DNA from 3 places in the Streptomyces sp. P9-A2 genome. Region 2 is predicted to be linked to each of the others. Evidence: predicted binding sites of a transcription regulator. Region 2 holds the regulator's gene; each other region holds the start of a gene.

Region 1 (9,772 bases), 850 kb from region 2:
CTCGCCGACGTGGCCGCCCGTGAGGCCCAGATGCCGACCGGCCTCGACGGCGGTATCGGCATCCCGCACTGCCGCAGCGAGCACGTCACCGAGCCGACGCTGGGCTTCGGGCGCAGCACCGCCGGGATCGACTTCGGCGCCGCGGACGGGCCCGCCGACCTGATCTTCCTGATCGCAGCCCCGGCCGGCGCGGACGACGCTCATCTGACGATCCTTTCCTCGCTGGCGCGGAAGCTGATGAACGCCGAGTTCACCGACGGGCTCCGGGCGGTCGGCGACGCCGAGGGCGCCGCGGCGCTCATCCGCGGGGACGAGCGGCCGACGGCCGAAGGGGCCGGGGCCGCCACGGCGGACACGGCCGGCTCGGGGGCCTCCGACAGCACCACAAACTCCACGGACTCCGTGGAGGCGCCGGCGGCGGCCTCCGCCGGCGCCCCCACGGGCACTACCGGCACTACCGGCACAGCCACCACGGGCACCACCGGCACGGCCACCACGGGCGAAGACACCCCGGACGCGGGCGCGTCCGGTGAGGGCGCGCGTCCCTTCCGGATCGTCGCCGTCACCTCCTGCCCCACGGGCATCGCCCATACGTACATGGCGGCGGAGGCGCTGGAGAACGCCGGCCGGGAAGCGGGCATCGAGATCGCGGTCGAGCCGCAGGGCTCGGGGGGCTTCACCCGGCTCGACCCGGCCGTGATCGCGGCGGCGGACGGCGTGATCTTCGCCCACGACGTGCCCGTCCGGGAGAAGGAACGCTTCGCCGGCAAGCCGACCGTCGACACCGGGGTCAAGGCGGGCATCAACCGCCCCGCCGAGCTGATCACCGAGGTCCGCGGGAAGGCCGAGCGCGGTGAGGCCACCGCCGCTGCCACATCGGGCGACACACCCGTGGACCGCACCGGCGAACCCGGCGAGGGCTACGGCACCAAGCTGCGCAAGTGGCTCATGTCCGGCGTCAGTTACATGGTCCCGTTCGTCGCGGCGGGCGGTCTCCTCATCGCCCTCGGCTTCGCGATCGGCGGCTATGAGATCAACCAGGCGCCGTCGGTGATGGAACACTTCGCGTGGACCCAGGCCGACAGCTGGGGCGCCCTGCTCTTCCAGATCGGCGGCGTCGCCTTCGGGTTCCTCGTCCCGGTCCTGGCCGGCTACATCGCGTACGGCATGGCCGACCGGCCCGGACTCGTGCCCGGCTTCGTCGGTGGTTCGATCTCCCTCACCATCAACGCCGGGTTCCTCGGCGGTCTCGCGGCCGGTCTGATCGCCGGTGCGGTCGTGCTGGCGATCCAGCGGGTGCGTATCCCGGTGGGGTTGCGCGGCATCATGCCGGTGGTGGTGATCCCGCTGATCTCCTCGGCGGTGGTCGGCTTCCTGATGTTCGTGGTGATCGGCAAGCCGATCGCCGGGGCGCAGAACGCCATGACCGACTGGCTGAACGGCCTCACCGGCACCAATGCCATCCTGCTCGGCACCCTGCTCGGCCTGATGATGTGCTTCGACCTCGGCGGCCCCGTCAACAAGGTCGCGTACACCTTCGCCGCGGCCGGTATCGCGGTCGCGAGCCCCAGCGACTCCGCGATGAAGATCATGGCCGCGGTGATGGCGGCCGGCATGGTCCCGCCGCTGGCGATGGCCCTGGCCACCACGGTCCGCGGCAAGCTCTTCAACCGGACCGAGCGGGAGAACGGCAAGGCCGCCTGGGTCCTGGGCGCCTCCTTCATCTCCGAGGGCGCGATCCCGTTCGCGGCGGCCGACCCGCTGCGCGTGATCCCCGCCTCGATGGTGGGCGGCGCGGTCACCGGAGCCCTGTCGATGGCCTTCGGCGCCACCCTGCGCGCTCCGCACGGCGGCATCTTCGTGGTCCCGCTGATCGGCAACCCGCTGCTCTACCTGGTCGCCATCGCGGCGGGCGTCTGTGTCACGGCAGCCCTGGTGATCATCCTGAAGGGCCTGCGCAAGCCGGTTCCGGGAGCGCCCGGCGCGACCAACGGCGAGGCCTCGGCGGCCTCGGCGGCGGAATCGAAGCAGCCGGTCGCCGCGTGACACGGGAGCCGACAACCCGGGAGCCGACAACCTGAACGTCGGCAACGACGAAGGACGGTACCGACGGAAGACGGCAGCGACGGCGAACTCCCCCAATGGGTATATGTGGGACTTTCGCAGGCAAATGAGTCAACTGCGATATAGATCACGTTCATCACGGTCCGGGACCAAAGTCCCGGGCCGTGATGTGTACTGAGTCCATGCCTGAGCACGACTCGATCTTGAGAGTGACGGGCGCCACCGCCCTCACTCTGGTGGCCGCGGCCTGCACGGCGGGCCTGGCCGGTGTCCTGCGGCGGGACCGCAGGCGGGTGCGGGGGAGTGGCGTCGGTTTGCGGGTGCGGACGCGGGTGCGGACGCTGGCCCGAGCGGGAGCGTACTGGGGGGCCAGGGGGCCGGGACGGCGGGATGAGGACGTCGGCCCCCGCCCGGATCAAAAGCCGGATCAAAAGCCGGATCAAAAGCCGGATCGGAATCCGGGGCCGCATCCGGGGCGTGATGGTCCGGGGCCGCAGGAGTTGCGGGCCCTCCGGACGATTCCGCCCCAGCGGCGAACGGGTCCCCGGCCGGAGCAGGTACGGCTCACTCCGGCCGAGCGTGAGGCGTTCGCCCTCCTGATGCGGGGCTTCGCCAGTGGCCGGGAAGAGTGATGACGGCGGATCGGATGGCTTGGCTCCGCTCAGGGAACCTGGGTCGCGCGCCGTTCCATCGCGTCCCGGGCGGCCTCCTCGGTGACGTACACCTCGCACATGTGCCGCCCGTCGGGCGTGGCCGTGTGCTCCACCTCCCAGAGGGAGACCTCCGCACCGTCACGCAGCAGGAACGCGTGCTCGTACAGCGAGAAGGACGGCCCCGTCCGCCCCGGCCCGCCCGCGGCGGACGGGCGACCGAAGGCCTGGGTGATCTGGTGGGCGGATGCCGTGGACAGCAGCGCGGCCGTCCGAGGCCCCGGACGGTCGGTGTTCTCCGCCCGGCGCAGTAAGCGGCGCGCGTGATCCGCCGAAGCGTCGGGGGCGTAGGCGGGCGGGGGTGCGGGGATCCGGGACAACTGCACCACCACCGGCAGTTCGAAGTCCGGGGTCTCCGGCGGCAGCGACAGCCGGGCGGTGGCGACGCCCAGTTCCTCCTCGTCCGCATACACCTCGTGCTGGGGCTCGCTGCCCGGGGCCGTGTTGTGGACCAGCTCCCAGAGTGTGAGCGCCGAGCCGTCGGCGAGCAGCCAGGTGTGCCGGTACGTCTCACGGTGCAGGCCCGCACTGTGGTGCGCGGAGTGCAGCGAACTGTCGTGCGCCAGCGCACAGTCGAGCAGGCGTATTGCCTCGTCGGGCAGCTCGAAGGAGTTCAGGGCGCGGCCGAGCAGTCGCGCGAGATGCTCCTCAGGAGACTCGGGCGAGTCGGCTGGTTCGTACGCTGCCGTCTCGTACGGAACGCTCAAGGCTTCTCCCGGCGTCGCTGCATGTCACCTTGTGGGTGCATACCGTAGCCCCTCGGGCGGACATCATGTCCGGGAACTGAGAAAACGTACGGCGTCACAACGAACCGACCGCGCGAAGAATTCCCGTCCGTCCCCGGTGGACCCTCGTATCCCCTGCTCAGACGCCGCTCCTGGTGCTTCTGGTGCTCCTGGCCGGGTCGGCGGACGCTGATCACGCAGTCCGCTCAGCGGTCGGCTCCCTCCGCTCACCGGGCGCCCTCGCTGCCCTGCCCGACTCCCCCTACGCTTCCCTGGCCGGGGCGCCCCACGCCTCCCTCTCCGGTTCGTCATACAACTACCCGTACAACTATCCGTACAACTACCCATACGGCTTCCCCGTGCAGCTATCCGTACAGCTCCTCGTACGACGGCCAGACTCCGCCCGGTCCGTCCACCGAATCGGCCGCGCGCAGGGCCCGTACGATCGCGCGGGTCACCAAGTCGGCGCCCGCAGCGAGGATCTCGTTCAGGGCGAGAGGGTTCGCGGTGTCGAGCGGGTGGGCGCCGGTGGCGAGGGCGAACACCGTGTCCCCGTCGTTGAGCAGATGCACCGGCCGCACCGCCCGCGCGATGCCGTCGTGCGCGGTGCCGGCCAGCTTCTGAGCCTGCGCCTTGGACAGGTCCGCGTCGGTGGCGACCACCGCGAGCGTGGTGTTGAGGGGCTGCGGCCCGTTCCGCTCCGCGAGGCCGGCGAGCCGCCGGAGCGCCGCCTCGTGCACCTCCGGATCGGGATGGAGTGCCCGGCCGCCCCGGAACAACTCGCCGTACAGCGTCCCCGTTTCCGGGTCCAGTGCCGAGCCCGCCGCATTGGCCACGACCAGCGCGGCCACCGTGATCCCCGAGTCCAGCATCGTGCTCGCGGTGCCGATGCCGCCCTTCACCGCTCCGACCACGGCCCCTGTACCGGCGCCCACACACCCCTCCGGCACCCGTTCCCCCGGCGCGGTCGCCGCTGCCGCCTCGACCGCCGTGCGTCCCGTGGCCGCGTCCGGCCGGGCCCGGAAGTCCCCGCCCCGGCCCAGGTCGAAGACGCAGGCGGCCGGCACCACCGGCACCACGTGTGCGGGATCCGGACCGACGCGCACCCCGCGCCCCCGCTCCTCCAGCCAGGCCATCACCCCGGACGCCGCGTCAAGTCCGTAGGCACTGCCCCCGGTCAGGACGACCGCCTCGACCCGCTGCACGAGGTTGCGGGGATCGAGCGCGTCGGTCTCCTTCGTACCGGGACCGCCGCCACGCACATCCACGGCGGCCACGGCCCCGCCCTCGGGCGCGAGCACCACCGTGGTGCCGGTGAGCAGGCCGTCTCCGGTACGGGTCGCGTGCCCCACGCGCACACCGGCCACATCGGTCAGAGCGTCAACAGTCATGGCGTCAGTCTCGCGCGGTCACCGCCGGAGCAAGGAGCCGCCACCAGGGAGCAGGAGCAGGAGCGGGAGCGGGAGCGGGAGCAGCCGCTGTCGGGGGCAGGTTCCACAGGAGCCGTACCCTGGTCGTATGAGCACTGCCCCCGATCCCCGGCCGCGCGAACCGAAGCCCGCGCTGGTCTTCGACGACCCGCTGGACCAGCAGTCCACGGACGACACGGACCGGGGGTGGGGCGACCGCCCGTCCGGCGACAGTGCGGCGGACCTGAAACGCTTCCTCGACGAGAAGCCGCCCCACCACATCTGACCCGGGAGCCGTGCGGGCCGGTGCCGGCTATCGCTCGCCGTACTCCGGTCCCTGGCCCTGGCCACGACCCGAGCCGCGCTGCGCGACCAGCTCGTCGCGGATCTCCTTGAGCACCTCGAGCTCGGAGATCTCGATGATCTCCTGCGTGCCTTCCTTCGCCTTCCTGCGGGCCTCGACCCGGGCCAGATACCGGGCCATCGGCATCACCATCAGGAAGTAGACGACCGCAGCCGTGATCACGAACTGGAGCGTCGCGCCGAGGACCGAACCCCACAGGATCATGACGCCCGTCGCAGCGTCGCCGGTGCCCTTGCAGGAGCCCTTCAGGCAGGAGCTGTAGCTGTCCAGGTTCTGCGTGCCGAAGGCGCCGACCAGCGGGTTGATCACACCCTTCACCACCGCGTTGACGATGTTGGTGAAGGCGGCGCCGATGACCACGGCGACGGCCAGGTCGATGACGTTCCCACGCATCAGGAAGGCCTTGAAGCCCTGCAAGACGCTGGTTTCGTTCTTCTCGCTCAACCCGGGGCTCCATCTCGTACGTGTGACGTGGGGAATCGAACGCTCCGCAACCTATGTCAGCGCCCCGCCGAACCGTCCACTTGGGTCCCTCGAACAAGGTGCTTGACACGACACTCGCGAAATCGGCGGAGAAGGAACCGCTCACCACAGGGTCACCGCCAGCCGTGCCGTGGTGCTCGCGCCGACGAGGTCGGCCGCGGCGGCCCGCGGAACCGACAGCACCACCAGGGCCCCGCCCGTGCCCATGTCCTCCAGGGGCTTCGGAACCTCGGTGACCCGCGCCCCACGCGCGACCACACGGGCCTCACCGCCTGTCGCCCGCTCCTCGGCGGCGATGACATCGACCCGGTCGCCCGGCCGCAGCAGCCGCACGGTGGCGGCGTCGGCGATCCGCACCGGCGCTGTGACACGGGCTCCCGCGCGCCGGGCCCGTGCGACACGGTCTCCCGTGGACGCCGCCGGCCCGGCGTACGCGCTCGAAGTGCCCTCGGGACGACCGCGCGACCGGTCTGCCTCCCGGGGGCCGCCCGCCGCCACCAGTGCCACTGCCGTGACGGCGAGACCGACCGCCGCCACCCGCCTCCGGTGCCGGGCCGACCGGGCCGACCGCAACAGTCCGCCAGGCACCCGCACCGGTGCGAAGTGCGGCACCTCGCACTGCGGGGGGACACCGGCCCCGGGTGGGTACGGAACTGCGGCGGGGCGGGAGGGAGAAGCCGAGGGAGTCGGGGAGGGGGCGGGGAAGTGGGAGGAGGAATGGAAGGTGGAACGGGAGGAGGAGGGAAGGGGCTGGAGCGAGGGCTGACGCAGGGACGGGGGAAGGAACGACGGCGGAAACGACACGGGAGCACCACCTGCGACGAGGGATCGGCTTGCGGACCCCACGATGAGGCTTCCCGCCGTTCTCCGCCGAAGCCTGTGGACAGACCACGGCCTGGGGAAAACTCCCTCACCCGACCGTGCGCCGCGACCCGACCGTGCGCCGCGACCCGACCGTGCGCCGCGACCCGACCGTGCGCCGCGACCCCTGCGGCGGCAGCCCTACGGCAGCGCGAACCCCGGATCCATCCCGCCCAGCGCGGAGGCGCACAGGCAGTCCCGCTCCTCGGTTGCAGGCAGCGCCGCCACCGCGTCGAAGAGCACGTTCCGCAGCCGGTCCACGTTGTCCGCGAACACCCGCAGCACCTCGTCGTGCGAGACGCCCTCGCCGGTCTCGGCACCGGCGTCGAGGTCGGTGACCAGGGCCAGGGACGTGTAGCAGAGCTCCAGCTCACGGGCGAGCGCCGCCTCGGGGTGGCCGGTCATGCCCACCACCGACCAGCCCTGTGCCCGGTGCCACAACGACTCGGCGCGGGTGGAGAAGCGCGGCCCCTCGACCACGACCAGCGTGCCGCCGTCCACCGGCTCCCAGTCCCGACCACGCGCCGACTTCAGGGCGGCGGCCCGGCCGGTGGGGCAGTAAGGGTCGGCGAGCGACACGTGCGCGACGTTCGGCACGGTGCCGTCGGGCCGCGGCAGCCCGTCGAAATAGGTGCCCGCTCGGGACTTCGTACGGTCCACGAGCTGGTCCGGGACCAGCAGTGTCCCCGGCCCGTGCTCGGGTCGCAGTCCGCCCACCGCGCACGGCCCGAGCACCTGGCGCGCGCCGACCGACCTGAGCGCCCACAGGTTGGCCCGGTAGTTGATCCGGTGCGGCGGCAGATGGTGGCCGCGTCCGTGCCGGGGGAGGAAGGCGACCCGTCGGCCGGCCAGTTCACCGAGGAAGAGGGAATCGCTGGGCGCCCCGTACGGGGTGTCCACCTGGACCTCGGTCACGTTGTCGAGGAAGGAGTAGAAACCGGAGCCGCCGATCACGCCGATCTCGACGCTCGCCTTGTTCGCCATGCTCCGCACCCTAACCGGCCCCGGAAACGCCGAGGACCCCGTCGTCCGACGACGACAGGGCCCCGTAAGGATTCGGCCTCAGGCAGCGGTGCTGCCGGCGGTGCTGCTGGAACTGCCGGACCCGGACGACGAGCCGGAGCCCGAGGAGGATGAGGAAGAAGACGAGGACGAGGAGTCCGAGGTGGAGCTCGTCGACGAACCGGACGTCTTCGACGCCGGGGTGCTGCTCGACGAGGAGCCACGGCTGTCGTTGCGGTAGAAGCCGGAGCCCTTGAAGACAATGCCGACCGCCGAGAACACCTTCTTCAGGCGCCCCTGGCAGTTCGGGCACTCGGTCAGAGCGTCATCGGTGAACTTCTGCACCGCCTCGAGGCCCTCGCCGCACTCGGTGCACTGGTACTGATAGGTGGGCACTGTCTTCCTCCTGGCACTCTCACTCGATGAGTGCTAACGATCGTCAATGGTAACCCGTGCCGCAAGTGATCGGCGTAACGCGCGTCACCCCACCACGGGCGGTGGCCGGAGCGTGACTCTCATGAGGACGGGCCTCCGTACGTACTCGGCACGTGTCCCGGACGCGCTTCGCGGCGTGGCTTCCCAGGCGGGGAGCCGGATCGGCGGTGTCGTCACGGCTCCTCGAGTGTGCCTGGGCAAACCCGACGGGCCTGTGCGGCGGCCTGTACGGCGGTCTGCGAGTGCGTCACATCTCACTGATCACGTCGCACGTCGCACTGCTCACTGCTCACCGATCGCGACGGGATCGCGCCGGGCCGCGCCGCGCGTGACCTCGAGGGTCGCCCGGGGCGGTTCCAGCCGTGTCCGAAGGGCCAGCAGTGTCACCAGGGCGAGCACCGTTCCGCCCATCGGCACCAGGAACCCGGCACCGGCCCAGAGGCGGTCCTCCAACTGCCCGGAGACCGTGACCGCGGCCGCCTGGCCGAGTGCCACCGCGCCGGTCAGCCAGGTGAAGGCCTCGGTGCGGGCACCGGCCGGGACCAGGTCGTCCACCAGTGTGTATCCGGTGATCAGGGCGGGCGCGATGCACATGCCGACCAGGAGGCCGAGCCCACCGAGGAGCAGCGCGGAGTGGGCGGTCCACAGGGCGGAGGCGGTCACCGCGAGCGCCGCGTACCCGATGACCAGGCGCCGCTCGGGGGCGGCCTTCCAGGCGATGGCGCCGCAGGCGATGCCGGAGAGCATGTTTCCCGCGGCGAAGACGCCGTACAGGACGCCGTTCAGTCCGGGTTCGCCGATCGACTGGGTGTACGCGGCCAGTGACACCTGCATACCGCCGAAGACGGATCCGATGCCCAGGAAGATGACGATCAGGACGCGCACCCCGGGGACGCGGAGTGCGGAAACGTGTTCCACGCGCGCGTGCCCGCGGGTGGCCACCTCGGGCTGCGTGCCCTTCTGCGCGGCGAACAGCAGGCCGCCGACCAGGGTCAGCGCCGCCTCGGTCAGCAGGCCCGCCGCCGGGTCCACGGCCGTGCACAGGGCGGTGGCCAGCAGCGGTCCGACGACGAAGGTCAGCTCGTCGGTGACGGATTCGAAGGCCGCCGCCGTGGTCATCAGCGGGGAGTTCTTGAGCTTCACGCCCCAGCGGGCACGCACCATGGGCCCGACCTGGGGCACCGAGGCGCCGGTGGGCACAGCGGCGGCGAACAACGCCCACAGGGGGGCGCCGTTCAGCGCCAGCGCGGTCAGGGCCAGTCCGGACAGGGTGTGCACCAGGACGCCGGGGACGAGGACGGCGCGCTGTCCGTAGCGGTCGGCGAGCCGGCCGCTGTAGGGCGCGAACACGGCCATGGAGACACCGGTGACCGCCGCGACGGCGCCGGCCACACCGTACGAACCGGTGGTGTGCTGCACCAGCAGCACGATGGAGAGGGTGAGCATCGCGAACGGCTGGCGTGCCGCGAAGCCGGGGAGCAGGAACGTCCAGGCGCCGCGTGTGCGCAGCAGTCGGCCGTATCCCGGACGGGAGGTGGCCGCAGAGTCCTTCGACGTGGTGACCGTGGATGCCACGGCCCGTGCCTTTCTGCCGCCTGGTGGCGCGTGGCCCTTGGTGTCGGGCGCGCCGAGAGCTGTCCTCTTGCGCTGACTGCGGTAGATGCCGGTGCCACAGCTCAGGGCGTGCCGGCCGCCATACGGTCGCGCCAGCTCTGCGTC
Region 2 (9,772 bases):
CGGGTACGCCTGGTGGACGGTGATCGTGGAGTCCGTGTGCAGGGCGCGGATCCGGTACTTGGGTTCTGTCACGGGAACAGGGTGGGCACGCTGGTGCGCGCACGCCATCGAATTACGGTGGCGGGAGCCCGACCCCGCTGTCAGTGGTGCGGTGCAGGATGCGGTCATGGAATCTGCAGCCACTGTTCGGATGCTCTGGGGTCGCATGCAGGACCGGGACTGGGAAGGCGTCGGCGAGTTGCTGGCAGCCGATGTCGTCGTGGAGTGGCCGGTCAGCGGTGAGCGCATCCTCGGCCGGGAGAACTACGTGCGGATCAACGCGGAGTACCCGGAGGGATGGTCGATCGACGTCCTGCGCATCGTGTCGTCCGGGGACGACGTGGTCTCCGAGGTCGAGGTCCCGCACGACACGATGGGCGTTCACCGGGTGGCGTCCTTCTGGACCGTTCACGACGGTCTGATCACCAGCGGCCGCGAATACTGGACGGAGCTCGGCGCGGACCCTTCGCCCGCGTGGCGGGCTCCCTACGTTCAGCGCATCTGAGCGTTCCGACGTGATTGCTCGAAAGTGATCGATTTTCGGCCAGTTCCTGACCGGGTGTGGGGCACTGTTCCCGCTCTCGGTGGTCCACTTCGGTAACTCGTTGCTTATGGGTAGGGTCGGTCTGTCACCCTGACGGTATTGATCGAGGTGTATTCGTACGAACAGTCCGGGAGCTGCCCATGGGGGCCATTCCGACGCAACGGGAGACCTCGTGTGTCGCCTCGGAGGCGTCCACGCGGGCTTATGCGCGGGCGGACGCGACCCTGACCGGCGGCCCTCTCGCCCCGGGGTCCGCGCGGGCCCTGGTGCGGGCGGCGCTCGCCGAGTGGACGGAAAGCGCACTGCCCGGTGCCGAGCACCTCACCACCCGGGCCGGCGACGACGCCACGCTCATCGCCAGCGAACTGGTCACCAACGCCGTCGTGCACGCCGGGACCGAGGTACGGCTGAGCTGCCGGCTCGAGGCGGAGACCGGCGCGCTCCTCATCGAGGTCGCCGACCGCCACCCCTCCCGCTCCCCGCGCGACAGCGAGTCGGACGCGCCGCCCGGCGAGGGCCCCGAGAGCGCCGACCACGGGCGCGGTCTGCGGCTCGTGGCCGCGCTCTCCGAAGCCTGGGGGATCACCTACCGGCCCGGCACGCACACGAAGTCGGTCTGGGCCCGTATCCCGGCCCGGGGCCTCGCGGTGGACGGCACGGACGACGTGGGCGACTCGGACGGCATCGACGAATCGGCAGGTGCGGACGACTGGATCGAGGCGTACGCGTACGAGGGGGAGTCGGAGCCGGGGCTACCGCGCGGGGCCGGAGTCCCCGTTGCGCGGGACGGGGCCGACGGGGAGGCATGGCGTGCGTCCCGGCCGTACCGGCGGGACGGGGCCTGGCTGGGGCGCGGGGCGCTGTCGTTCCTGGCCGAGGCGTCCGACCTGCTCGCCGGGCAGCTCGACGAGGATCTCGTCGCCGCGCTCACCGGGCAGCTGATCGTGCCGCGGCTGGCCGACTGGTGCGCGGTGTGGCTGGAGGACGAGAGCACCGGCCATGGCGACTGGAGCGACGGGTCACGGGCCGGCGGGCCCCGCCTCGTCCGGGTCTGGCACGCGGACGAGAGCCGCGTCGAGGAACTGAGCAGGGCGCTCGAGCAGAATCCGCCGCCTCTCTCCGACCCGTTGTGCCCCGGCCCGCTCGGCTACCCCTGGCCCGAGAAGGCGCTCGACCCGCCGCAGGCCGGACTCGGCCGTCTGCCGGAGGGCTTCGGTCTGCCGGAGACGCCTTTCGGCCTGCCGGAAGTGTCGTACGACACCCTGCCGTACGACTACGGCGTCTCCGTGGCCACCCCAGGCACCACCCCAGGCACCGCCCCAGGCACCGCCCTCGGTACCGCCCTCGCCTACCGTCTCGTCGCCGGTGGGCGGCCGCTGGGGACACTGGTGATCGGGCGGGCCGGGATCGGGCGGTTCCCGGACGAGGTCACCGGGCTGGTGGAGGATCTCGGGCGGCGCGTGGCGCTCGCCATCGGCGCCGCCCGGCAGTACGCGCGCCAGGCCACCATCTCCGCCGTGCTCCAGCGTGGGCTGCTGCCCGGCGCCGTCGCCGAGATCCCCGGCCTGCGCTCCGCGTTCGTCCACGAGCCCCTCGACAAGGGGGGACCGAGCGGCGACTTCTACGACCTGTTCCAGGCCGGTGAGGGCCGCTGGTGCTTCGCCATCGGCGACGTCCAGGGCAAGGGCCCCGAGGCCGCCGTCGTCATCGGGCTGGCCCGCCCCTGGCTGCGGCTGCTCGCCCGCGAGGGCTACCGCGTCGCCGACGTCCTCGACCGCGTCAACCAGCTGCTCCTGGACGACGCCACGGAAGCCGCCGACGCCGCCGCCCGTGCCCTCGTCGCCGCCGGCGCCCGCCCGACCGCACCCGGGGACGGACCCCAGACCCGCTTCCTGTCCCTCCTCTACGGCGAGCTCACCCTCGTCGAAGACGAAGGTGAGGAAGGCAACGGAGACGGCGGCGGTGCCGATGCCGGCGGCGGCCGTGTTCGTGCCCGTGTCACCCTCGGCTCCGCCGGGCACCCCCTGCCGCTGCTGCTCTCGCCCGACGGGACGGTCCGTACCGTCGCCCAGCCGCAGACCCTGCTCGGGGTCGTCGAGGACGCCACCTACACCAGCGAGACCTTCGAGCTGTGCTCCGGTGACACCCTGCTCTGCGTGACCGACGGCGTCACCGAGCGGCGCTCCGGCTCCCGCCAGTTCGACGACGGGGACGGGCTCGCCACGGCGCTGGCCGGGTGCGTGGGACTGGACGCCGAGCTGACGGCGGAACGCATCCATCAGCTCGTCCACGAGTTCGGCGAGCGGCCGCCGGCCGACGATCTCGCCCTGCTCGTGCTCCAGGCGGACTGACACCCGCGACGCGGAGCGGAAAGGAGGGGCGGAAAGGAGACGCGGGAAAGGACCGGGACCAGTGCGGGACAATGGAGCACATGCCTTCCGCACTCCCCGACGGCGATCCCGTCCCCGCCGACGGCGCGCTCCCCGCGTTCGCGCTCGCCGGGGCCGCCGACCGCCCCCTCGGGTTCTACCTGCACGTGCCGTACTGCGCGACCCGCTGCGGCTACTGCGACTTCAACACCTACACCGCCACCGAGCTGCGCGGCAGCGGGGGAGTCCTGGCGTCCCGCGACAACTACGCCGACACGCTGACCGACGAGGTCCGCCTGGCCCGCAAGGTGCTCGGCGACGACCCGCGCGAGGTCCGCACGGTCTTCGTCGGCGGCGGTACGCCGACCCTGTTGGCCGCCGACGACCTCGTACGGATGCTGGCCGCGATCCGTGACGAGTTCGGGCTCGCGGCGGACGCCGAGATCACCACCGAGGCGAACCCGGAGTCGGTCGACCCCGCCTATCTGGCCACCCTGCGCGAGGGCGGCTTCAACCGGATCTCCTTCGGCATGCAGAGCGCCCGGCAGCATGTACTGAAGGTCCTGGACCGCAGGCACACCCCGGGCCGTCCGGAGGCGTGCGTCGCCGAGGCGCGGGCGGCGGGCTTCGAGCACGTCAACCTCGACCTGATCTACGGCACCCCCGGCGAGTCCGACGACGACTGGCGGGCCTCGCTGGACGCGGCCCTCGGCGCGGGCCCCGACCACGTCTCGGCCTACGCCCTGATCGTCGAGGAGGGCACCCAGCTCGCCCGCCGCATCCGGCGCGGCGAGGTCCCGATGACCGACGACGACGTCCACGCCGACCGCTATCTGATCGCCGAGGAGATTCTGTCGGCGGCCGGATTCGACTGGTACGAGGTGTCGAACTGGGCCACCTCGGACGCGGGCCGCTGCCTGCACAACGAGCTGTACTGGCGCGGCGCCGACTGGTGGGGCGCGGGCCCCGGGGCACACTCGCACATGGGCGGGGTGCGCTGGTGGAACGTGAAGCACCCCGGCGCGTACGCGGCGGCCCTGGCCGAGGGCCGCTCACCGGGTGCCGGGCGCGAGATTCTCTCCGAGGAGGACCGCCGGGTGGAGCGCATCCTGCTGGAACTGCGCCTCAAGGAGGGCGTCCCGCTGTCGCTGCTCCGCGCGGAGGGCCTCCGGGCCGCCGGCAGGGCCCGCACCGACGGCCTGCTCCAGCCGGGCCCGTACGAGGAGGGGCGCGCGGCCCTCACCCTGCGCGGACGATTGCTGGCGGACGCCGTGGTCAGGGATCTGGTGGACTGATCACTCGGCGGAGTGAATCACCACGGAACGCGGGTTCGGTCCCTAACCTGGTTCGTAGGCTGCCGCTAAAAGGACGCGGCGGATGTGGAGGGCCACGGAGATGACCGCTGTGGACGAGCGTGGGATGACCAGGTTCTTCGAGGAGTTCGAGCCTCCCGAGGGGGCCAGGGTCGAGCTTCTCCGGGGGGAAATCGTCATGATGGCCGGTCCCGATCTTGTGCACAACATGATCGTGGAAGACGTCCTGGACCAGATCCCACGCAAGCAGTGGGCCCGCCTTCAGACCCAGGACGTCGACATCATCGACGAGGCCAGTGAGCCCGTGCCGGATCTGGTGGTCCTCAAGCGTGATGCCACGCCCGAGGCAGGGCGGCTGCTGCCGTCCGAGCTGATCACGCTGGTGGTGGAGGTCGTCTCCAAGACCAGTGTGGTGCGGGATTACCTCGTCAAGCGGTCGATCTACGCCGCCGGCAAGGTTCCCGGGTACCTCATCATCGACCCGATCATGGAGCACTGCGTCCTGCTCACGATGCCCGTCGGAGAGGGGGACGCAGCCGACTACAAGGCACAGCTGAAGCTGGACTTCGGTGATCGACTGCCGCTCGACATGCTGGGCATCGGCCTGGACACCAGTGAATTCGGCACCTTCCCGGGCGTCAGGCCCCACCGCTTTCCGTGACGAAGTCGATCAGTTCCTCGACCCTGCCCAGGAGCGCCGGCTCCAGGTCCCTGTAGGAGCGCACCGAGCCGAGGATGTGCTGCCACGCCTCGCCGGTGTTCGCCACACGCCACCCCAGGGCCCGGCACACCCCCGTCTTCCAGTCCTGGCCGCGCGGCACCCGGGGCCAGCCGGGGATGCCCAGGGACGACGGCTTCACCGCCTCCCAGACGTCGATGTAGGGGTGGCCGACGACCAGGGCGTGCTCACTGGTGACGGCCTCGGCGATGCGCGACTCCTTCGAACCCGGCACCAGGTGGTCCACCAGGACCCCCAGCCGTGCGTCCGGGCCCGGACCGAACTCCTCGACGATCGCCGGGAGGTCGTCGACGCCCTCCAGGTACTCCACGACCACGCCCTCGATGCGCAGGTCGTCGCCCCACACCTTCTCGACCAGTTCGGCGTCGTGCCGGCCCTCGACGTAGATGCGCCCGGCACGCGCCACGCGCGCGCGTGCGCCCGGGACCGCCACCGAACCGGACGCCGTACGGGTCGGCCGGGACGGACCGGCGGCGGGCCGCACCAGCGTCACCACGCGCCCCTCCAGCAGGAAGCCGCGCGGCTCCAGCGGGAACACCCGGTGCTTGCCGAAGCGGTCCTCCAGGGTCACCGTGCCCGCCTCGCAGCGGATCACCGCGCCGCAGAATCCGCTGCCGGGCTCCTCCACGACCAGACCGGGCTCGGCCGGCACCTCGGGGACGGGCCGGGACTTCTTCCACCCAGGAGTCAGATCAGGAGAGTACGAGCGCATTCTGATGACGATAGGAGAAGCGGCCCCCCGTTCGGCCGAAGGCTCAGCACGACACGCCGAAGCGAGCCGCGAGGGCGTCGCGCTGGGCCCGTACGAACACCGCGTCCACCGCCGCGCCGTGGCCGGGAACGTACACCGCGTCCTCGCCGCCCAGGGCCAGCAGCCGGTCCAGGGCGCCCGGCCACTGCGACGGCACGGCGTCGGGGCCGGCCTGCGGCTCGCCGGACTCCTCCACCAGGTCGCCGCAGAACACCACATCCGGATCGCCGGGCACCAGCACCGCGAGATCGTGCGCCGTGTGCCCCGGGCCCACGTTCGCGAGGAGTGCCCGCCGTCCGCCGCCCAGGTCGAGCGTCCACTCGCCGGACACCGTGTGCCGGGGGCGGACCAGCGCGTCCACCGCCTCCCGGGCCGCCCGCGCGTCCAGACCGTGGCGCTCCGCGTCCGCGCACAGTTCCTCGCGGCCCCGCGCCAGCACCGTGTCCAGGCCCACCGCGCCGAACACCTCCGCGCCCGCGAACACCGCCGCCCCCAGCACATGGTCGAAGTGGGGATGGGTGAGCGCGAGATGCGTCACACGCCGCCCGGCGAGCGCCTGCGCCTCGGCCCGCAACCGCGCGCCCTCGCGCAGGGACGAACCGGCGTCCACGAGCAGCACCGCGCCGGTACCGGCCACGAGCCCCACCGTGCAGTCCCACACCGGAAGCCGGCACCGCCCCACTCCCGGCGCCAGCCGTTCCCATCCCGACTCTTCCCAAGCCACCGTCATACCGCGACGCTAACGGCCTACGGCTTTCGCCGCGCGACGGTGCGCGACGGTGCGCGACGGTGCGGGACGGTGCGGGACCGGCCTTGCCCGGGGAGTACCCCCCGGTCGTACACTGGGCGGGGAGTCTGGCACTCGCGTGCGAAGAGTGCCAGAGAAGGTACCGGGCGGACGGTTTGAGGAGGTATGCGTGATGCTCAGTGAACGCAGGCTCCAGGTGCTGCGCGCCATCGTCCAGGACTACGTCGGTACCGAGGAGCCCGTCGGCTCCAAGGCCCTCACCGAGCGTCACAACCTCGGCGTCTCCCCGGCCACCGTGCGCAACGACATGGCGGCCCTGGAGGACGAGGGCTTCATCGCCCAGCCGCACACCAGCGCCGGGCGCATCCCCACCGACAAGGGCTACCGGCTCTTCGTGGACAAGCTCGCCGGCGTCAAACCGATGACCGCGCCCGAGCGGCGCGCCATCCAGAACTTCCTCGAGGGCTCCGTCGACCTGGACGACGTCGTGGCCCGCACGGTGCGGCTGCTCGCGCAGCTCACCCGGCAGGTCGCCGTCGTGCAGTACCCGTCGCTGACCCGCTCGACCGTGCGGCACGTGGAACTGCTCGCGATGGCGCCCGCGCGCGCCATGCTGGTGCTGATCACGGACACCGGGCGAGTCGAGCAACGCATGGTCGACTGCCCGGCGCCGGTCGGCGAGGCGACCCTGGCGGATCTGCGGGCGCGGCTCAACAGCCGTGTCGCGGGCCGCCGTTTCACCGACGTACCATCCCTGGTCGAGGACCTTCCCGAGGGATTCGACCCCGAGGAACGCGGTACGGTCTCGACCGTGCTCTCCACTCTGCTGGAGACACTGGTCGAGGAGAACGAGGAGCGGTTGATGATCGGCGGCACCGCCAATCTGACCCGCTTCGGACATGACTTTCCCTTGGTGATCCGGCCTGTTCTGGAGGCGCTCGAGGAGCAGGTCGTGCTTCTCAAGCTGCTCGGAGAGGCGAAGGATCCGGGCGTGACCGTCCGTATCGGTCATGAGAACGCCCACGAGGGACTCAACTCCACGTCCGTCGTGTCGGTGGGCTACGGTTCGGGCGGCGAGGCTGTTGCCAAGCTCGGCGTGGTCGGACCGACACGCATGGATTACCCGGGAACGATGGGAGCGGTACGCGCAGTGGCACGGTACGTCGGACAGATCCTGGCGGAGTCGTAAGTGGCCACCGACTATTACGCCGTACTCGGCGTACGCCGGGACGCGTCGCAGGAAGAGATCAAGAAGGCCTTCCGGCGACTCGCCCGCGAGCTGCATCCGGACGTCAACCCGGATCCGAAGACGCAGGAACGGTTCAAGGAGATCAACGCCGCCTACGAGGTGTTGTCGGACCCGCAGAAGAAACAGGTCTACGACCTCGGCGGCGACCCGCTCCAGCAGGCCGGCGGCGGTGGCGCGGGCGGCTTCGGCGCGGGCGGCTTCGGGAACTTCTCCGACATCATGGACGCGTTCTTCGGCACGGCGTCGCAACGCGGTCCGCGCTCGCGCACCCGCCGCGGCCAGGACGCGATGATCCGCCTCGAAGTCGAGCTGGACGAGGCCGCGTTCGGCACGACCAAGGACATCCAGGTCGACACGGCGGTCGTCTGCACCACCTGCAGCGGTGAGGGCGCCGCACCCGGCACCACCGCGCAGACCTGTGACATGTGCCGCGGCCGGGGCGAGGTCTCGCAGGTCACGCGGTCCTTCCTGGGCCAGGTCATGACCTCGCGCCCCTGCCCGCAGTGCCAGGGATTCGGCACCGTCGTCCCGAACCCGTGCCCGGAGTGCGCGGGCGACGGACGGATCCGCTCCCGCCGCACCCTGACGGTGAAGATCCCGGCCGGTGTGGACAACGGCACCAGGATCCAGCTGGCCGGTGAGGGCGAGGTCGGCCCCGGCGGCGGTCCCGCCGGCGACCTGTACGTCGAGATCCACGAGCTGCCGCACCACATGTTCCAGCGGCGCGGCGACGACCTGCACTGCACGGTCACCCTCCCGATGACGGCGGCCGCCCTCGGTACCAAAGTGCCGCTGGAGACACTGGACGGCATGGAGGAGGTCGACATCCGGCCCGGCACCCAGTCCGGCCAGTCGATCCCGCTGCACGGCCGGGGCGTCACGCATCTGCGCGGCGGCGGCCGGGGCGACCTCATCGTGCACGTCGAGGTGCAGACCCCGGGCAAGCTCGACGTCGAGCAGGAGCGTCTGCTGCGCGAACTCGCCAAGCTCCGTGGCGAGGAGCGGCCGCTGGGCCAGTTCCAGCCGGGCCAGCAGGGCCTGTTCTCCCGCTTGAAGGACGCCTTCAACGGGCGCTGACACGCGCTGAGGGATACGGACGGGCGGACATACGGGCGGGTGCTTTCCGCGGGGACCGGACCAGGTCTCCGCGGCACCCTCCCGGAAGCGTGCCGCGCCAAGGGCGGGGTCGGCCTCGAATCCGGGCCCGAACCGTTTCCGGCCCGTCTCCGGTCCACCCCCTGATCCGTCTCCGGTCCGCTCCCTGGTCTGCCCCCGGTCTGCTCCCTGATCCACCCCCGGTCCATTCCCTGATCCGTCTCCGGTCCGCCCCCCCCGATCTGTCTCCGATCCGTCCTGATCCAATTCGGAGATGTCCGAAGGACGTGGCAACATGCCGTCATGTCCTTGGCCTTCACCGACCTCCTCCGGCACCCCGTGGTGCAGGCCCCGATGGCGGGTGGAGTCGCCGTGCCGCAGCTCGCCGCGGCCGTGTCCGAGGCGGGCGGACTCGGGTTCCTGGCCGCCGGGTACAAGACCGCGGACGGGATGTACCAGGAGATCAAACAGCTGCGCGGGCTGACCGGGTTCCCCTTCGGCGTCAACGTCTTCATGCCGCAGCCCGAGACGGCCGACCCCGCCGCCGTCGGCGTCTACGCCCACCAGCTGGCAGGTGAGGCCCCCTGGTACTCCACCGAGCTCGGTGACCCCGACTGCGGCCGCGACGACGGCTACGACGCCAAACTCGCCGTCCTGCTCGACAACCCGGTGCCGGTGGTGTCGTTCCACTTCGGCGTGCCCTCCCGTGACGTCCTGGACGCCCTGCGTCGCGCCGGCACGTTCACGCTGGCCACCGCCACCACCCCCGACGAGGCGCGGACCGTCCAGGAGGCGGGCGCCGACGCGGTGATCGCGCAGGGTGTCGAGGCCGGCGGCCATCAGGGCACCCACCGGGACGACCCGGAGGCCGACGGTGCCGGCTTCGGACTGCTGTCCCTGATCAGCCAGGTACGGGAAGCCGTGG
Region 3 (9,772 bases), 2.4 Mb from region 2:
GTACCTGGACATGGCACCTTCCACCTTCCGGAACTGGGCGCGGGGCTATCGCAACACCTTCCGGGACCGTCCGCAGGTGGTCGGTTCCCCCCTCATCACCTACCTGGGCTCGCCCCACTCGCCTCGCCCGTCCATCCCGTTCATCGGACTGGCCGAGGGCATGTTCCTGTCCGCGCTGCGTCGCGCGGAGGTGCCGTTGCAGAAGATCCGGCCGGCGCTCGAGATGGTCCGCGAGCGGATCGGAGTCGAGCACGCTCTGGCCTCCCGTCGGTTGTACGTGGCGGGCGCGGACCTCCTGTACGAGATCGGCGACGACCTCGGTGGCGAGGACAAGCGGGAGACACGCAAGCTGATCGTCCTGAAGAACGGGCAGTACGTGTTCCGCGAGGTCATCGACCGGTTCCTCACCCGGATCGAGTACGACGAGCCAGGCGAAAGCCCGGGAGACGGTTACGCCCGAAGGATCGACCTCCCCGGGTACGAGGTCGCCGAGCTGTCCGTGCTTCCGGGCGTGAACTTCGGACGGCCGTTCTTCACCGCAACCGGAACGCCTCTGTATGTCGTGGCCGGCGATCTTCGTGCCGGGGAACCGGTGGCGGACGTCGCGGACGACTATGGCTTGCCGGTGGACCAGGTCACCGAGGTACAGGAACGGATCGATCGCGAGGTGGCATGACCGAAGCCGGGGGGCTGCGCCTGTTCCTGGACCGGAGCACGAACGCCAAGAGCTTCGCTCAGGCGGCCCGAGAGCTGTGCCCGGACGTTCTCACCATCGGCGACCTGTACGGCGTCACGCCCGCCGAAGCCGTGCAGGACCAGCAGTGGATCGCCGATGCCACTGCGGACGGCCGCATCTGTGTAGGAGCCGACAAGGCCATTCTGAGCAACCCGCTCGAACTCCGGGCCATCCTCGAGCACTCTGCCCGCTATCTGGTGTTCACCGACAACAACACCCCCACGCGTCGGCGCATCGCACATTTCCGCGAGCTGTACGAGCACATCCTGCCTCTCGCCGACATCCCCGGCCCCTGGGCCTACAAGCTCACCCGCGGCGGGTTGCACGCCGTGCCGGCCGACGCGCTGCAAGCCCGTCTGGAACAGATCCTGGAACGGGCGAACAAACGGAGTGGCGAGTAACGGCAGGGCGTGTCCTTGCGGGTCTGCGCGGGGAGCCGCCCTGTCGAGTCGGAACGGGGAGGTCTTCGCCGACGGTCCCGGCGGTGCGGACGTCGTCCGGGTTCGACGGCTTCTCGGCCTTGACCGGAGTGACCGACGACTTCCAGGCCTTGACCGGAGCGGCGGCCGAGGTCTTCTTCGTGCGCTGCCTGGGCGGTTTCCCGTACCCGGGCGCGGACGGGCCCGACGGCTCCTCGGCTCTGACCGGAGCGGCGTCCAGTCCGTTGCGCCGCCGTTCGGCCTCGCGGACGCGTTCCAGGTCCCGCAGTGCGCGCAGGCGCCGCAGTTCCTCTTGCTGCGGGGAGAGCCGCTTCGCGGCCTTGCTTCGCTTGTTCTCGATCTTCACCGGCGGCTTGCCGACCCGGCCGTTCCCGGAGTTGCCCACCACACCCCCACATGTCACCGATCCGCGCGGACGACGACCTGCCGTCCGCTGCAGCCCTCCCCGGGGCCGCCACCTCCCTGCGGTCACACCGCACCACCGGGACGGGTGATGCGAGAGCAACCTTCTGACCAGCGTAAATGCTGGCTGTCGCCTGGTGAAGGGCTTTACGGCTGCCGTGTCATTCAGCCAGAAGAACGTGGCAACGCGACCAGTTCACGGTCCATTCGCCGTTGACCTCGTAACCGGCCTCGTCATGTACCTGGCGGGTCGCCCGTTCCAGGAGGCTGCGGAGCCCTTCAAGGGTTTCGGTGTCCTGTGACTCGCCGTCGGGTTCCGGCACGGGCTCGCGGTAGAACACGTGCTGATCCCCCCAACGCGTCCCCACGACCTGAACGATGTGGGCGTCGCCGTCGTTCTCGACCGAGACGCTGTAATGGACATCGCCTGATCCTCCGTCCAGGTCGTCACCGGAGGAATCAATGTCCTCGGTGTCGTCCAGGGGGTCGGTGATGTCGCCTTCGCAGAAAGACCACGAGAGGCGCCATGGCCCGGCCGTGTCCCACCTCTCCATGTCCAGCTTCATCTGGGCGACTTCGGTGAGGACGTTGAGGCCCTGGAGCGACGATGCGCGAAAGCCCTGCCGGAGTCCGCCGCTCAGGTCGTGGGCCAGGCCCTCTCCCATCCCTCCGGCGCAGGCGTCCATGAGTTCCAGGACGTAACCGTTGTCTTCTTCCGGGACGTCACCGCCGCCGTCTTCCAGGCCGAATCCGTCGTCATCGACGTCCGCATGGGCCCGACGTCCACTCACCGTCGCGTAGCGCTCATTGCCGCCCTCGCAGTCCGAGCAGAGACCGGGCATGCCCTTCCATGTGCAGGCGTGCGCCTCCTCGGCCTCCACGGTCTCCTCGACCGCCTCGGCCTCCGCGGACGCGCAGGCCGGCTCCTCACGCGGAGGAGGGACGGGCCGGTACGGGTTGAGGCAGACCGCCTCCAGCCGTGCATGTCCGACACGGCTGTTGCTCAGCCACTCGGACACCTCGTCGCGTGTGTCGACCGCACGCGCCTGCAGAGGTCGGTCCGCGTTGCGGTAGAAGGCGATGTCGTAGGAGTCGTTGAGCCATTGGTCGAAGACCTCGTCGGTCCCCGGTCGGCCGAGGCCGCTCGACTCGGCCGTACGGAACAGTTCCCGCGCGGCGGCGAGGTCGATGAGCGGCAGGCCCGCGCGGCCTGGCTCTGTCTCGGAGGGTACGGGCATGTCGGGCAGCCTCCCGGAGTCGAAGGACCCCGGTAGCGCGCTGCCGCACCCCGGTGATCTGTGCTTTCCCCGCGCACCTCACGCGGATCGGCCGTCACCTCGCCCGGGGCGTCTCGCGCCGGAAGTGGTGCCGCCCAGCAAACCAGGGCTTGGCACAGGATCACACGGCCGGACGGGAAGCTAACACCCGCGCCGATCTTCCGCAATATCTTCACAACCCTCTTGCTTCAGGACCCGGATCATGAAATGTTGCGGCCTATGCCCCCATGTTCCCGTGGGGGTGAGCACCGATCTCCCTGCACGAGGTGTAAGGGGGTCTTCGTTCCACAGGAGGCCCTCGTGCACGCTCCCGACGCAGCCGGTACACCCCTCAACTGGGATCTCTATCGGGCGGCAGTCGTCGACATCCGGTTCGAGGACCGGGCCGTTCGAGTCGAGCCGCGCCCTCGGGGCACGGCCGAGGGTTTCTTCCCCGTACCGGCCGACAGCGCCACCGTCCATGTGATCACCGCCTGGAACCCCCGTGGCCGTACCGCGTCGGACGACGCCAACGCCCACGCTCAACGCCTGCTGCTCGACGAGGTCCGTCACCGTGGTCTCACCTGGTGGCCCGCTGAGGGAGGCGACGCGTGCGGCACGCATCGCGAGGAGAGCGTCGCCGTCGTCGGCCTGAGCGATGCCGCGGCGCGTGACCTGGGACGCCGCTTCAGGCAGGACGCGGTCTTCGCCTGGACTCCCGGCGCCTGGCGGGTCCTGGCGTGTGACACCGCCGCCGTGGCGGTGAGCGGGTGGACGGCGTCCGCGCAGTCGGCGCCGGCGTAAGCGGGAGAAGAACCATGGGCATGTATCCCATGCGCACCCCGGACCACTGTCCCCGCTGCGGCAGGCGTCTCGCCGAGCCGTCGGCCGAGCGGGTCAGGGCCGACGGCTTCCCGGCCGAGGTGACGTACGCGACGGACCCGGTGTGCGGTGCGCGCCGGCACGTGTGGGACAGGACGTCCCCGCTGCGCCGCCTGGCCCGCCCGCATGTGGACGGCACGGGATGACGTCACCACACATCGGGGCGACTCGAGCGGCGGCGCTCCTGCCGGATCGTCCTCCCCGAGCAGCTTCTCGCGTGTTGCCGCGCTCCTCGGCAGGCACGACGTGAGCCCGGTGGGCCGCAAGGCCCGTGCTGACATGCTCCAGCGGAACCAGATCTGGTTCACGTCGAAAATATCTCGAACAGGAACCGGCCATTCCTGGATCTGGAACCTGCCATACGGGAACGACGTGTTCGTATTCGATCTCCTGACATACAGGCTGAGGCCGACCGGTCAGCTCATGCAGGGGGATTCATGCGCACCGCACCTGACAGGTTGCCCGTTCCCTCACCGGAAAACAGGAGTGTGCTGTGCAACGTCGACGCCTCTTGGCCGTGGCGGCCGCCCTGGTCGTCGCATCCGGCTGCTCGTCCCAGGAGGATGAAGCGCCGCCCGGTGTTTCGGCACCCTCGTCCTCGGCCTCGGCATCCTCCGACGGAGCCCGCGCGGCCGTCGAAGCCTATGTGCGGGCCCTCAACTCCCGTAGCGCCGCCGGGCTGATGTCGGTCGGGGGCGTCAAGGACGAGGAGTGGTCCCGGCAGGAGGCCGAGCGGATCCTCGCCGATCGGGGCGGACGGGGATGGAAGATCAAGGACGTGCGGATCCAGCACGACATGGGCCCGGACGTCGGCTCGGCCCGCCTCCTGGCCGAGGACAAGGCGGGCAAGCCCCTCCAGGACACCTTCACCGTCACGCGGGAGAACGGCACCTGGCACCTGACGGTCTTCACCGATCAGCCCGGCGAGCCGGGCAAGGAAACCTCTGCGACCGACCCGCCGCGTTCCTGACGACCACCGTCGTGGTGGCCCGGCCCGACGATCCGGCCCGGGCCACCACCCCGCAGGACACCGCGAGCCGGACGGCTGGTGCACGATCAACCGTCTGAGCAGCGTAAATGCCGGATCGCACCATGTGAACAGTTCAATGTGCATCGATCCCCCTGAGCCCGGTGCGGCCGGGCTGGCAGGATGGGGCGGCGGGCCTTGGGGGGCGCTGGGGAATCTGTGCATCCGCGACGATCGCGGGGCCTGCTAGCGGGATGTGAGGTGCGGCTGTGACGGTGACGGTTGAGGGGACACAGGGGAGGCAGCCGCGGCCAGCCGCGGCCAGCCGCGGCCCGCGGCGGCGTCCCGGGCCCGGGCCACCGTCGTGTCGACGGTCAACACCAGTGACGCCCCGACCATCCTGGCGGTACGCCGGGAGATGCAGTCGTGGCGGCGGCTCGCCCTGGAACCGTCGGCGCTGCGAAGCTCCGACGGCTACACCGATCCCCGGTCGATGGGCCCCAACGGACTGCACCTGCCGGGCACGCTGTTCCGCATCGCGCTGCACGGCTCACCGGACGATCCCGACCAGGTCTACTCACGGGTGGCCGGCCGGCTCTCGGACCTGTCCGGCCTCCAGGTACGCACGCTCGACGTGCAGGAGGACGACGTGCGGGAACTGCTCACCATCCGGCTGCACGAGATCAGCGGCATGGTGCTGCCCGCCCGGAGCCTGTCCGAGGGGACGCTGCGGTTCCTCGCTTTGTGCGTGCTGCTGGAGGACCCCGAGATCCGCGGGCTGGTGTGCATGGAGGAACCGGAGAACGGCATCCACCCGGCCAACCTCTCGGCGATGGTGGACCTCGTGCGGGATCTGGCGGTGGATCCCCAGGAGATCCCGGGCGACGACAACCCGTTCCGCCAGGTGCTCATCAACACTCACTCCCCCGGATTCGTCCAGCTCGTGGACCCCCAGGACCTCCTCTTCGCCGACACCTCCGCCTACCGGTCCGAGAAAGGCCAGGTGACCCGGCGGCTGCGGCTGCGCCCGCTGGCCGGGACCTGGCGTGCGTCCGACGGAACCGGGGAGTTCGTCACCAAACTCGACATCCTGCCCTACCTGGAAGCACCGCCGGACGCCCAGCTCGCCCTCGACCTGGACGGACGTGCGGCATGACCGTGCGCGTCCTGTTCCTGAGCGAGGGCACCAGCGACCAGGGGCTGGTGAGTCACGTGGAGGGAATCGCGGCCGATCTACGGGTCCCGGTGACGGTGAGCGCACCGGACCTGAGCTGGCTGCGGTCCCCGGCGAGCGTTCGTGGCGGACCTGTCCGCCGCACTCGCCGGTGTCCCGCCCCAGCGTTCTTCGTAGCCTCAGGGCGACCGATACCGGACGGCTCCGGGCAGCCGCACACCGGTCCGTGACCCGCACGGCCCCACCGGCCACTCGCGCCCCACCCGCCGCTCCTTTCCATCCCGATCCCGCCGCACCGCGTACCGGCATCGATACCGAGTGCGAGTACGGGCGCAGCACGAAGGCCCGGCACCGCTGGTCGGCGGTACCGGGCCTTCGTGTCCGCTACGGACGTCGGTCACCGACGCCCGCCGCTATGAGCGAGTCGCTCAGTGGGAGTGGCCGTGGCCGCCGGCGGCCGGCTCCTCCTCTTCCTTCTTCTCGACGACCAGGGTCTCGGTCGTCAGGAGGAGGGAAGCGATGGAGGCGGCGTTCTCCAGGGCGGAGCGGGTGACCTTGACCGGGTCGATGACGCCGGCCTTGACCAGGTCGCCGTACTCGCCGGTGGCGGCGTTGTAGCCGCTGCCCTTCTCGAGCTCGGCGACCTTGGAGACGATGACGTAGCCCTCGAGGCCGGCGTTCTCGGCGATCCAGCGCAGCGGCTCGACGGCGGCGCGGCGGACGACCGCGACACCGGTGGCCTCGTCGCCGGTCTTGCCGAGGTTGCCCTCGAGGACCTTGACGGCGTGGACGAGCGCGGAGCCACCACCGGAGACGATGCCCTCCTCGACCGCGGCGCGGGTCGCGGAGATGGCGTCCTCCAGACGGTGCTTCTTCTCCTTCAGCTCCACCTCGGTGGCGGCGCCGACCTTGATGACGCACACGCCGCCGGCCAGCTTCGCGAGGCGCTCCTGGAGCTTCTCGCGGTCCCAGTCGGAGTCCGTGGACTCGATCTCGGCCTTGATCTGGCCGATGCGACCGGTCACGTCCTCCTTCTTGCCGCCGCCGTCGACGAGCGTGGTGTCGTCCTTGGTGACGGTGACGCGGCGGGCGGAGCCCAGCACGTCCAGGCCGACCTGGTCGAGCTTGAGGCCGACCTCCTCGGAGACGACCGTGGCGCCGGTGAGGACGGCCATGTCCTGCAGCATCGCCTTGCGGCGGTCGCCGAAGCCCGGGGCCTTGACCGCGACGGCGTTGAACGTGCCGCGGATCTTGTTGACGACCAGGGTCGACAGGGCCTCGCCCTCGACGTCCTCGGCGATGATCAGCAGCGGCTTGGAGGAGTTGGCCTGGATGACCTTCTCCAGCAGCGGCAGCAGCTCGGCGATGGAGCCGATCTTGCCCTGCGTGATGAGGATGTACGGGTCGTCCAGGACCGCTTCCATGCGCTCCTGGTCCGTCACGAAGTACGGCGACAGGTAGCCCTTGTCGAAGGCCATGCCCTCGGTGAAGTCCAGCTCCAGACCGAAGGTGTTGGACTCCTCGACGGTGATGACACCGTCCTTGCCGACCTTGTCCATCGCCTCGGCGATGAGCTCGCCGACCTGCGAGTCCTGGGCGGACAGCCCGGCGACGGCGGCGATGTCGGCCTTGTCGTCGATCGGGCGGGCCGAGGCGAGGAGGTCCTCGGAGACCGCGGCGACCGCGGCGTCGATGCCCTTCTTCAGGGCGGCCGGGGAGGCGCCGGCCGCGACGTTGCGCAGGCCCTCGCGGACGAGCGCCTGGGCCAGCACGGTCGCGGTGGTCGTACCGTCACCCGCGATGTCGTTGGTCTTGGTCGCCACCTCCTTGACCAGCTGGGCACCGAGGTTCTCGAACGGGTCCTCGACCTCGACCTCGCGGGCGATCGTGACACCGTCGTTGGTGATGGTGGGGGCGCCGAACTTCTTGTCGATGACGACGTTGCGGCCCCTGGGGCCGATCGTCACCTTCACCGTGTCGGCAAGCTTGTTGACGCCGCGCTCAAGGGCGCGACGGGCGTCCTCGTCGAACTTCAGGATCTTCGCCATGGCAGCGGGAGCCCTCTCGGAATTCTGGGGTGAGAAAACACTGCGCCCCGGGCCCCCGGCTCAGTAAGCGTGTCGGGACCAGGGGCGCAGTTCGGAGCAAATCTGCTACGAGGTGACTTACTTCTCGATGATCGCGAGAACGTCGCGAGCCGAGAGGACGAGGTACTCCTCGCCGTTGTACTTCACCTCGGTGCCGCCGTACTTGCTGTAGAGCACGACGTCGCCGACGGTCACGTCGAGTTCGACGCGCTTGCCGTCTTCGATGCGGCCGGGACCGGTGGCCAGGACAACGCCCTCCTGGGGCTTCTCCTTGGCCGTGTCCGGAATGACCAGGCCCGAAGCCGTGGTCTGTTCGGCGTCGAGCGGCTGGACCACAATGCGGTCCTCGAGCGGCTTGATGGCAACCTTGGAGCTGGCGGTCGTCACGATCCGACCTCCCCCTTCGGAGATCTCACGGGGTGAACTGTCTGAGGTGGCGACCAGATGGATCCGTCGTCGCGGGTGCCGGACCTGCCCGTCGCCGTGTTGGCACTCTCCAGTGGGGAGTGCCAGACCCGAGACTATGACCGCGATTAGCACTCGGTCAAGCGGAGTGCCAATTCACTGCGTGGCGTCGCCGGGTTTTCCGGGTGCGCCGGCCCGAGAAACCGACCCGTGTTCGAGGGTTCACCCCTAAGGGCTGCCGTCCCCCGGACCCCCGCTTCGGTCCGAACGGCCTCGTCCTCGACCGCCCCAGCCATACGGGCGGGGCGCCCCGGACGGGCCCGCATCACCGGACGTAGTCCTCCAGCCTCCCGACCTTCAGCCCCCGCTCCTCCAGCTCGCTCAGCAAGCGCGTCGTCCGTTCCGCAAGGGTCAGCGGCGGGGTCTCGCCCGCGGGGACGGAGATGATGTCGCCGGGGGCCAGGCGATGGGCGCCGCGGGTGTAGGTGAGGGTGCCGTCCCCCTCCAGGGTGACCCGCCAGAGCACGACCGCCTTGATGCCGCAGTCGGCGGCGGCCCGGAGCGTCGTGGTGTCGTACGTGCCGTAGGGCGGGCGGAACAGGTGAGGGCGGACGCCGAAGCGGGACGCGATCTTGCGCTGCTGGCCACAGATCTCGGCGCGCTGGCCGGCGTAGGGCAGGCCGCGCAGGGCGGGGTGGTCGAGGGTGTGGTTCTGCAGGCTCGCCCCGACCGAGCGCAGCCGGGCGAAGTGGGCGTAGCCGGGCCCGACCACGCTGTCCGTGAGGAACATGCTGACGGGGAGGCGGCGCCGGCGGACGAGGTCGATGAAGCGGGGGTCGCGTTCGGCGCCGTCGTCGTAGGTCAGGAAGACGACCTTGTCCCGGGTGGGGACGTGGTCGACGACGGGCGGGCGGCCGGGAGCAGGGCGGTTCGGCTCGGAGTCGGAGTCGGAGGGGCCGGACGACCGGCCCGCACCGTCCCCGGCCCCCTTCCCCGCCTCCGCCCCCGTCTCCGTCTCTGCCCCCGGCCCCGTCTTCACCTCCGGTCCCGTCTTCGCCTCCGCCCCCGGCCCCGTTTTCGCCTCCGTCCCCTTCCCTGCCTCCGCCTCCGTCTCCTCCCCCGCCTCGGTCCCGGCCCCTTGAGCCGTCGGGCCTGCGTCCGGCCGCCCGCCGGACGGGCCGCAGCCGGCCAGCGCCGCCGGAAGGACGAGACTCGCCGCCAGGAGAACCACCGTGGCCGCCCCCCGCCGGACCGACAGAGCCGACCGGGCCGACCGGGCCGACCGGAGTGACCGGAGTGACCGGACCGACCGGAGTGACCGGACCGACCGGAGTGACCGGACCGACCGGAGTGACCGGACCGACCGGATCACAGGTAGTCCTCCAGGCGTCCCACCGCGTACCCCTCGGCCGTGACCTTGTCC

Evidence for each region. Region 2 encodes HrcA, which represses chaperone genes, less so after heat shock. Its sites were predicted from a motif close to TTNGCACTCNGNNNNNCNGAGTGCNAA; they were not measured.
Region 1: V4Y04_RS15270 (FmdB family zinc ribbon protein) is a predicted target of HrcA. The motif match lies at 8,025-8,051, and genes of this name have one in related genera.
Region 3: groES (co-chaperone GroES) is a predicted target of HrcA. The motif match lies at 8,478-8,504, and genes of this name have one in related genera.

Annotation. Positions count from the first base shown of each region.
Region 1 is NZ_JAZIFX010000001.1:3,394,604-3,404,375, reverse strand. It holds gene V4Y04_RS15305 (PTS fructose transporter subunit IIABC) at 1-2,046, shown strand, start outside; gene V4Y04_RS15300 (DUF6227 family protein) at 2,726-3,481, opposite strand; gene V4Y04_RS15295 (P1 family peptidase) at 3,865-4,890, opposite strand; gene V4Y04_RS15290 (hypothetical protein) at 5,018-5,194, shown strand; gene mscL (large conductance mechanosensitive channel protein MscL) at 5,222-5,716, opposite strand; gene V4Y04_RS15280 (hypothetical protein) at 5,858-6,367, opposite strand; gene V4Y04_RS15275 (S-methyl-5'-thioadenosine phosphorylase) at 6,758-7,600, opposite strand; gene V4Y04_RS15270 (FmdB family zinc ribbon protein) at 7,679-8,014, opposite strand; gene V4Y04_RS15265 (MFS transporter) at 8,336-9,628, opposite strand.
Region 2 is NZ_JAZIFX010000001.1:2,544,831-2,554,602, reverse strand. It holds gene V4Y04_RS11630 (DUF4291 family protein) at 1-72, opposite strand, end outside; gene V4Y04_RS11625 (nuclear transport factor 2 family protein) at 167-544, shown strand; gene V4Y04_RS11620 (SpoIIE family protein phosphatase) at 724-2,934, shown strand; gene hemW (radical SAM family heme chaperone HemW) at 3,015-4,247, shown strand; gene V4Y04_RS11610 (Uma2 family endonuclease) at 4,348-4,926, shown strand; gene V4Y04_RS11605 (DUF3097 domain-containing protein) at 4,904-5,716, opposite strand; gene V4Y04_RS11600 (MBL fold metallo-hydrolase) at 5,760-6,485, opposite strand; gene hrcA (heat-inducible transcriptional repressor HrcA) at 6,676-7,692, shown strand; gene dnaJ (molecular chaperone DnaJ) at 7,693-8,829, shown strand; gene V4Y04_RS11585 (nitronate monooxygenase) at 9,151-9,772, shown strand, end outside.
Region 3 is NZ_JAZIFX010000001.1:4,894,990-4,904,761, reverse strand. It holds gene V4Y04_RS22495 (DUF433 domain-containing protein) at 1-676, shown strand, start outside; gene V4Y04_RS22490 (hypothetical protein) at 673-1,137, shown strand; gene V4Y04_RS22485 (hypothetical protein) at 1,740-2,816, opposite strand; gene V4Y04_RS22480 (DUF3293 domain-containing protein) at 3,156-3,638, shown strand; gene V4Y04_RS22475 (hypothetical protein) at 3,653-3,862, shown strand; gene V4Y04_RS22470 (hypothetical protein) at 4,210-4,686, shown strand; gene V4Y04_RS22465 (AAA family ATPase) at 5,048-5,839, shown strand; gene groL (chaperonin GroEL) at 6,286-7,905, opposite strand; gene groES (co-chaperone GroES) at 8,023-8,331, opposite strand; gene V4Y04_RS22450 (polysaccharide deacetylase family protein) at 8,675-9,580, opposite strand; gene V4Y04_RS22445 (polysaccharide deacetylase family protein) at 9,718-9,772, opposite strand, start outside.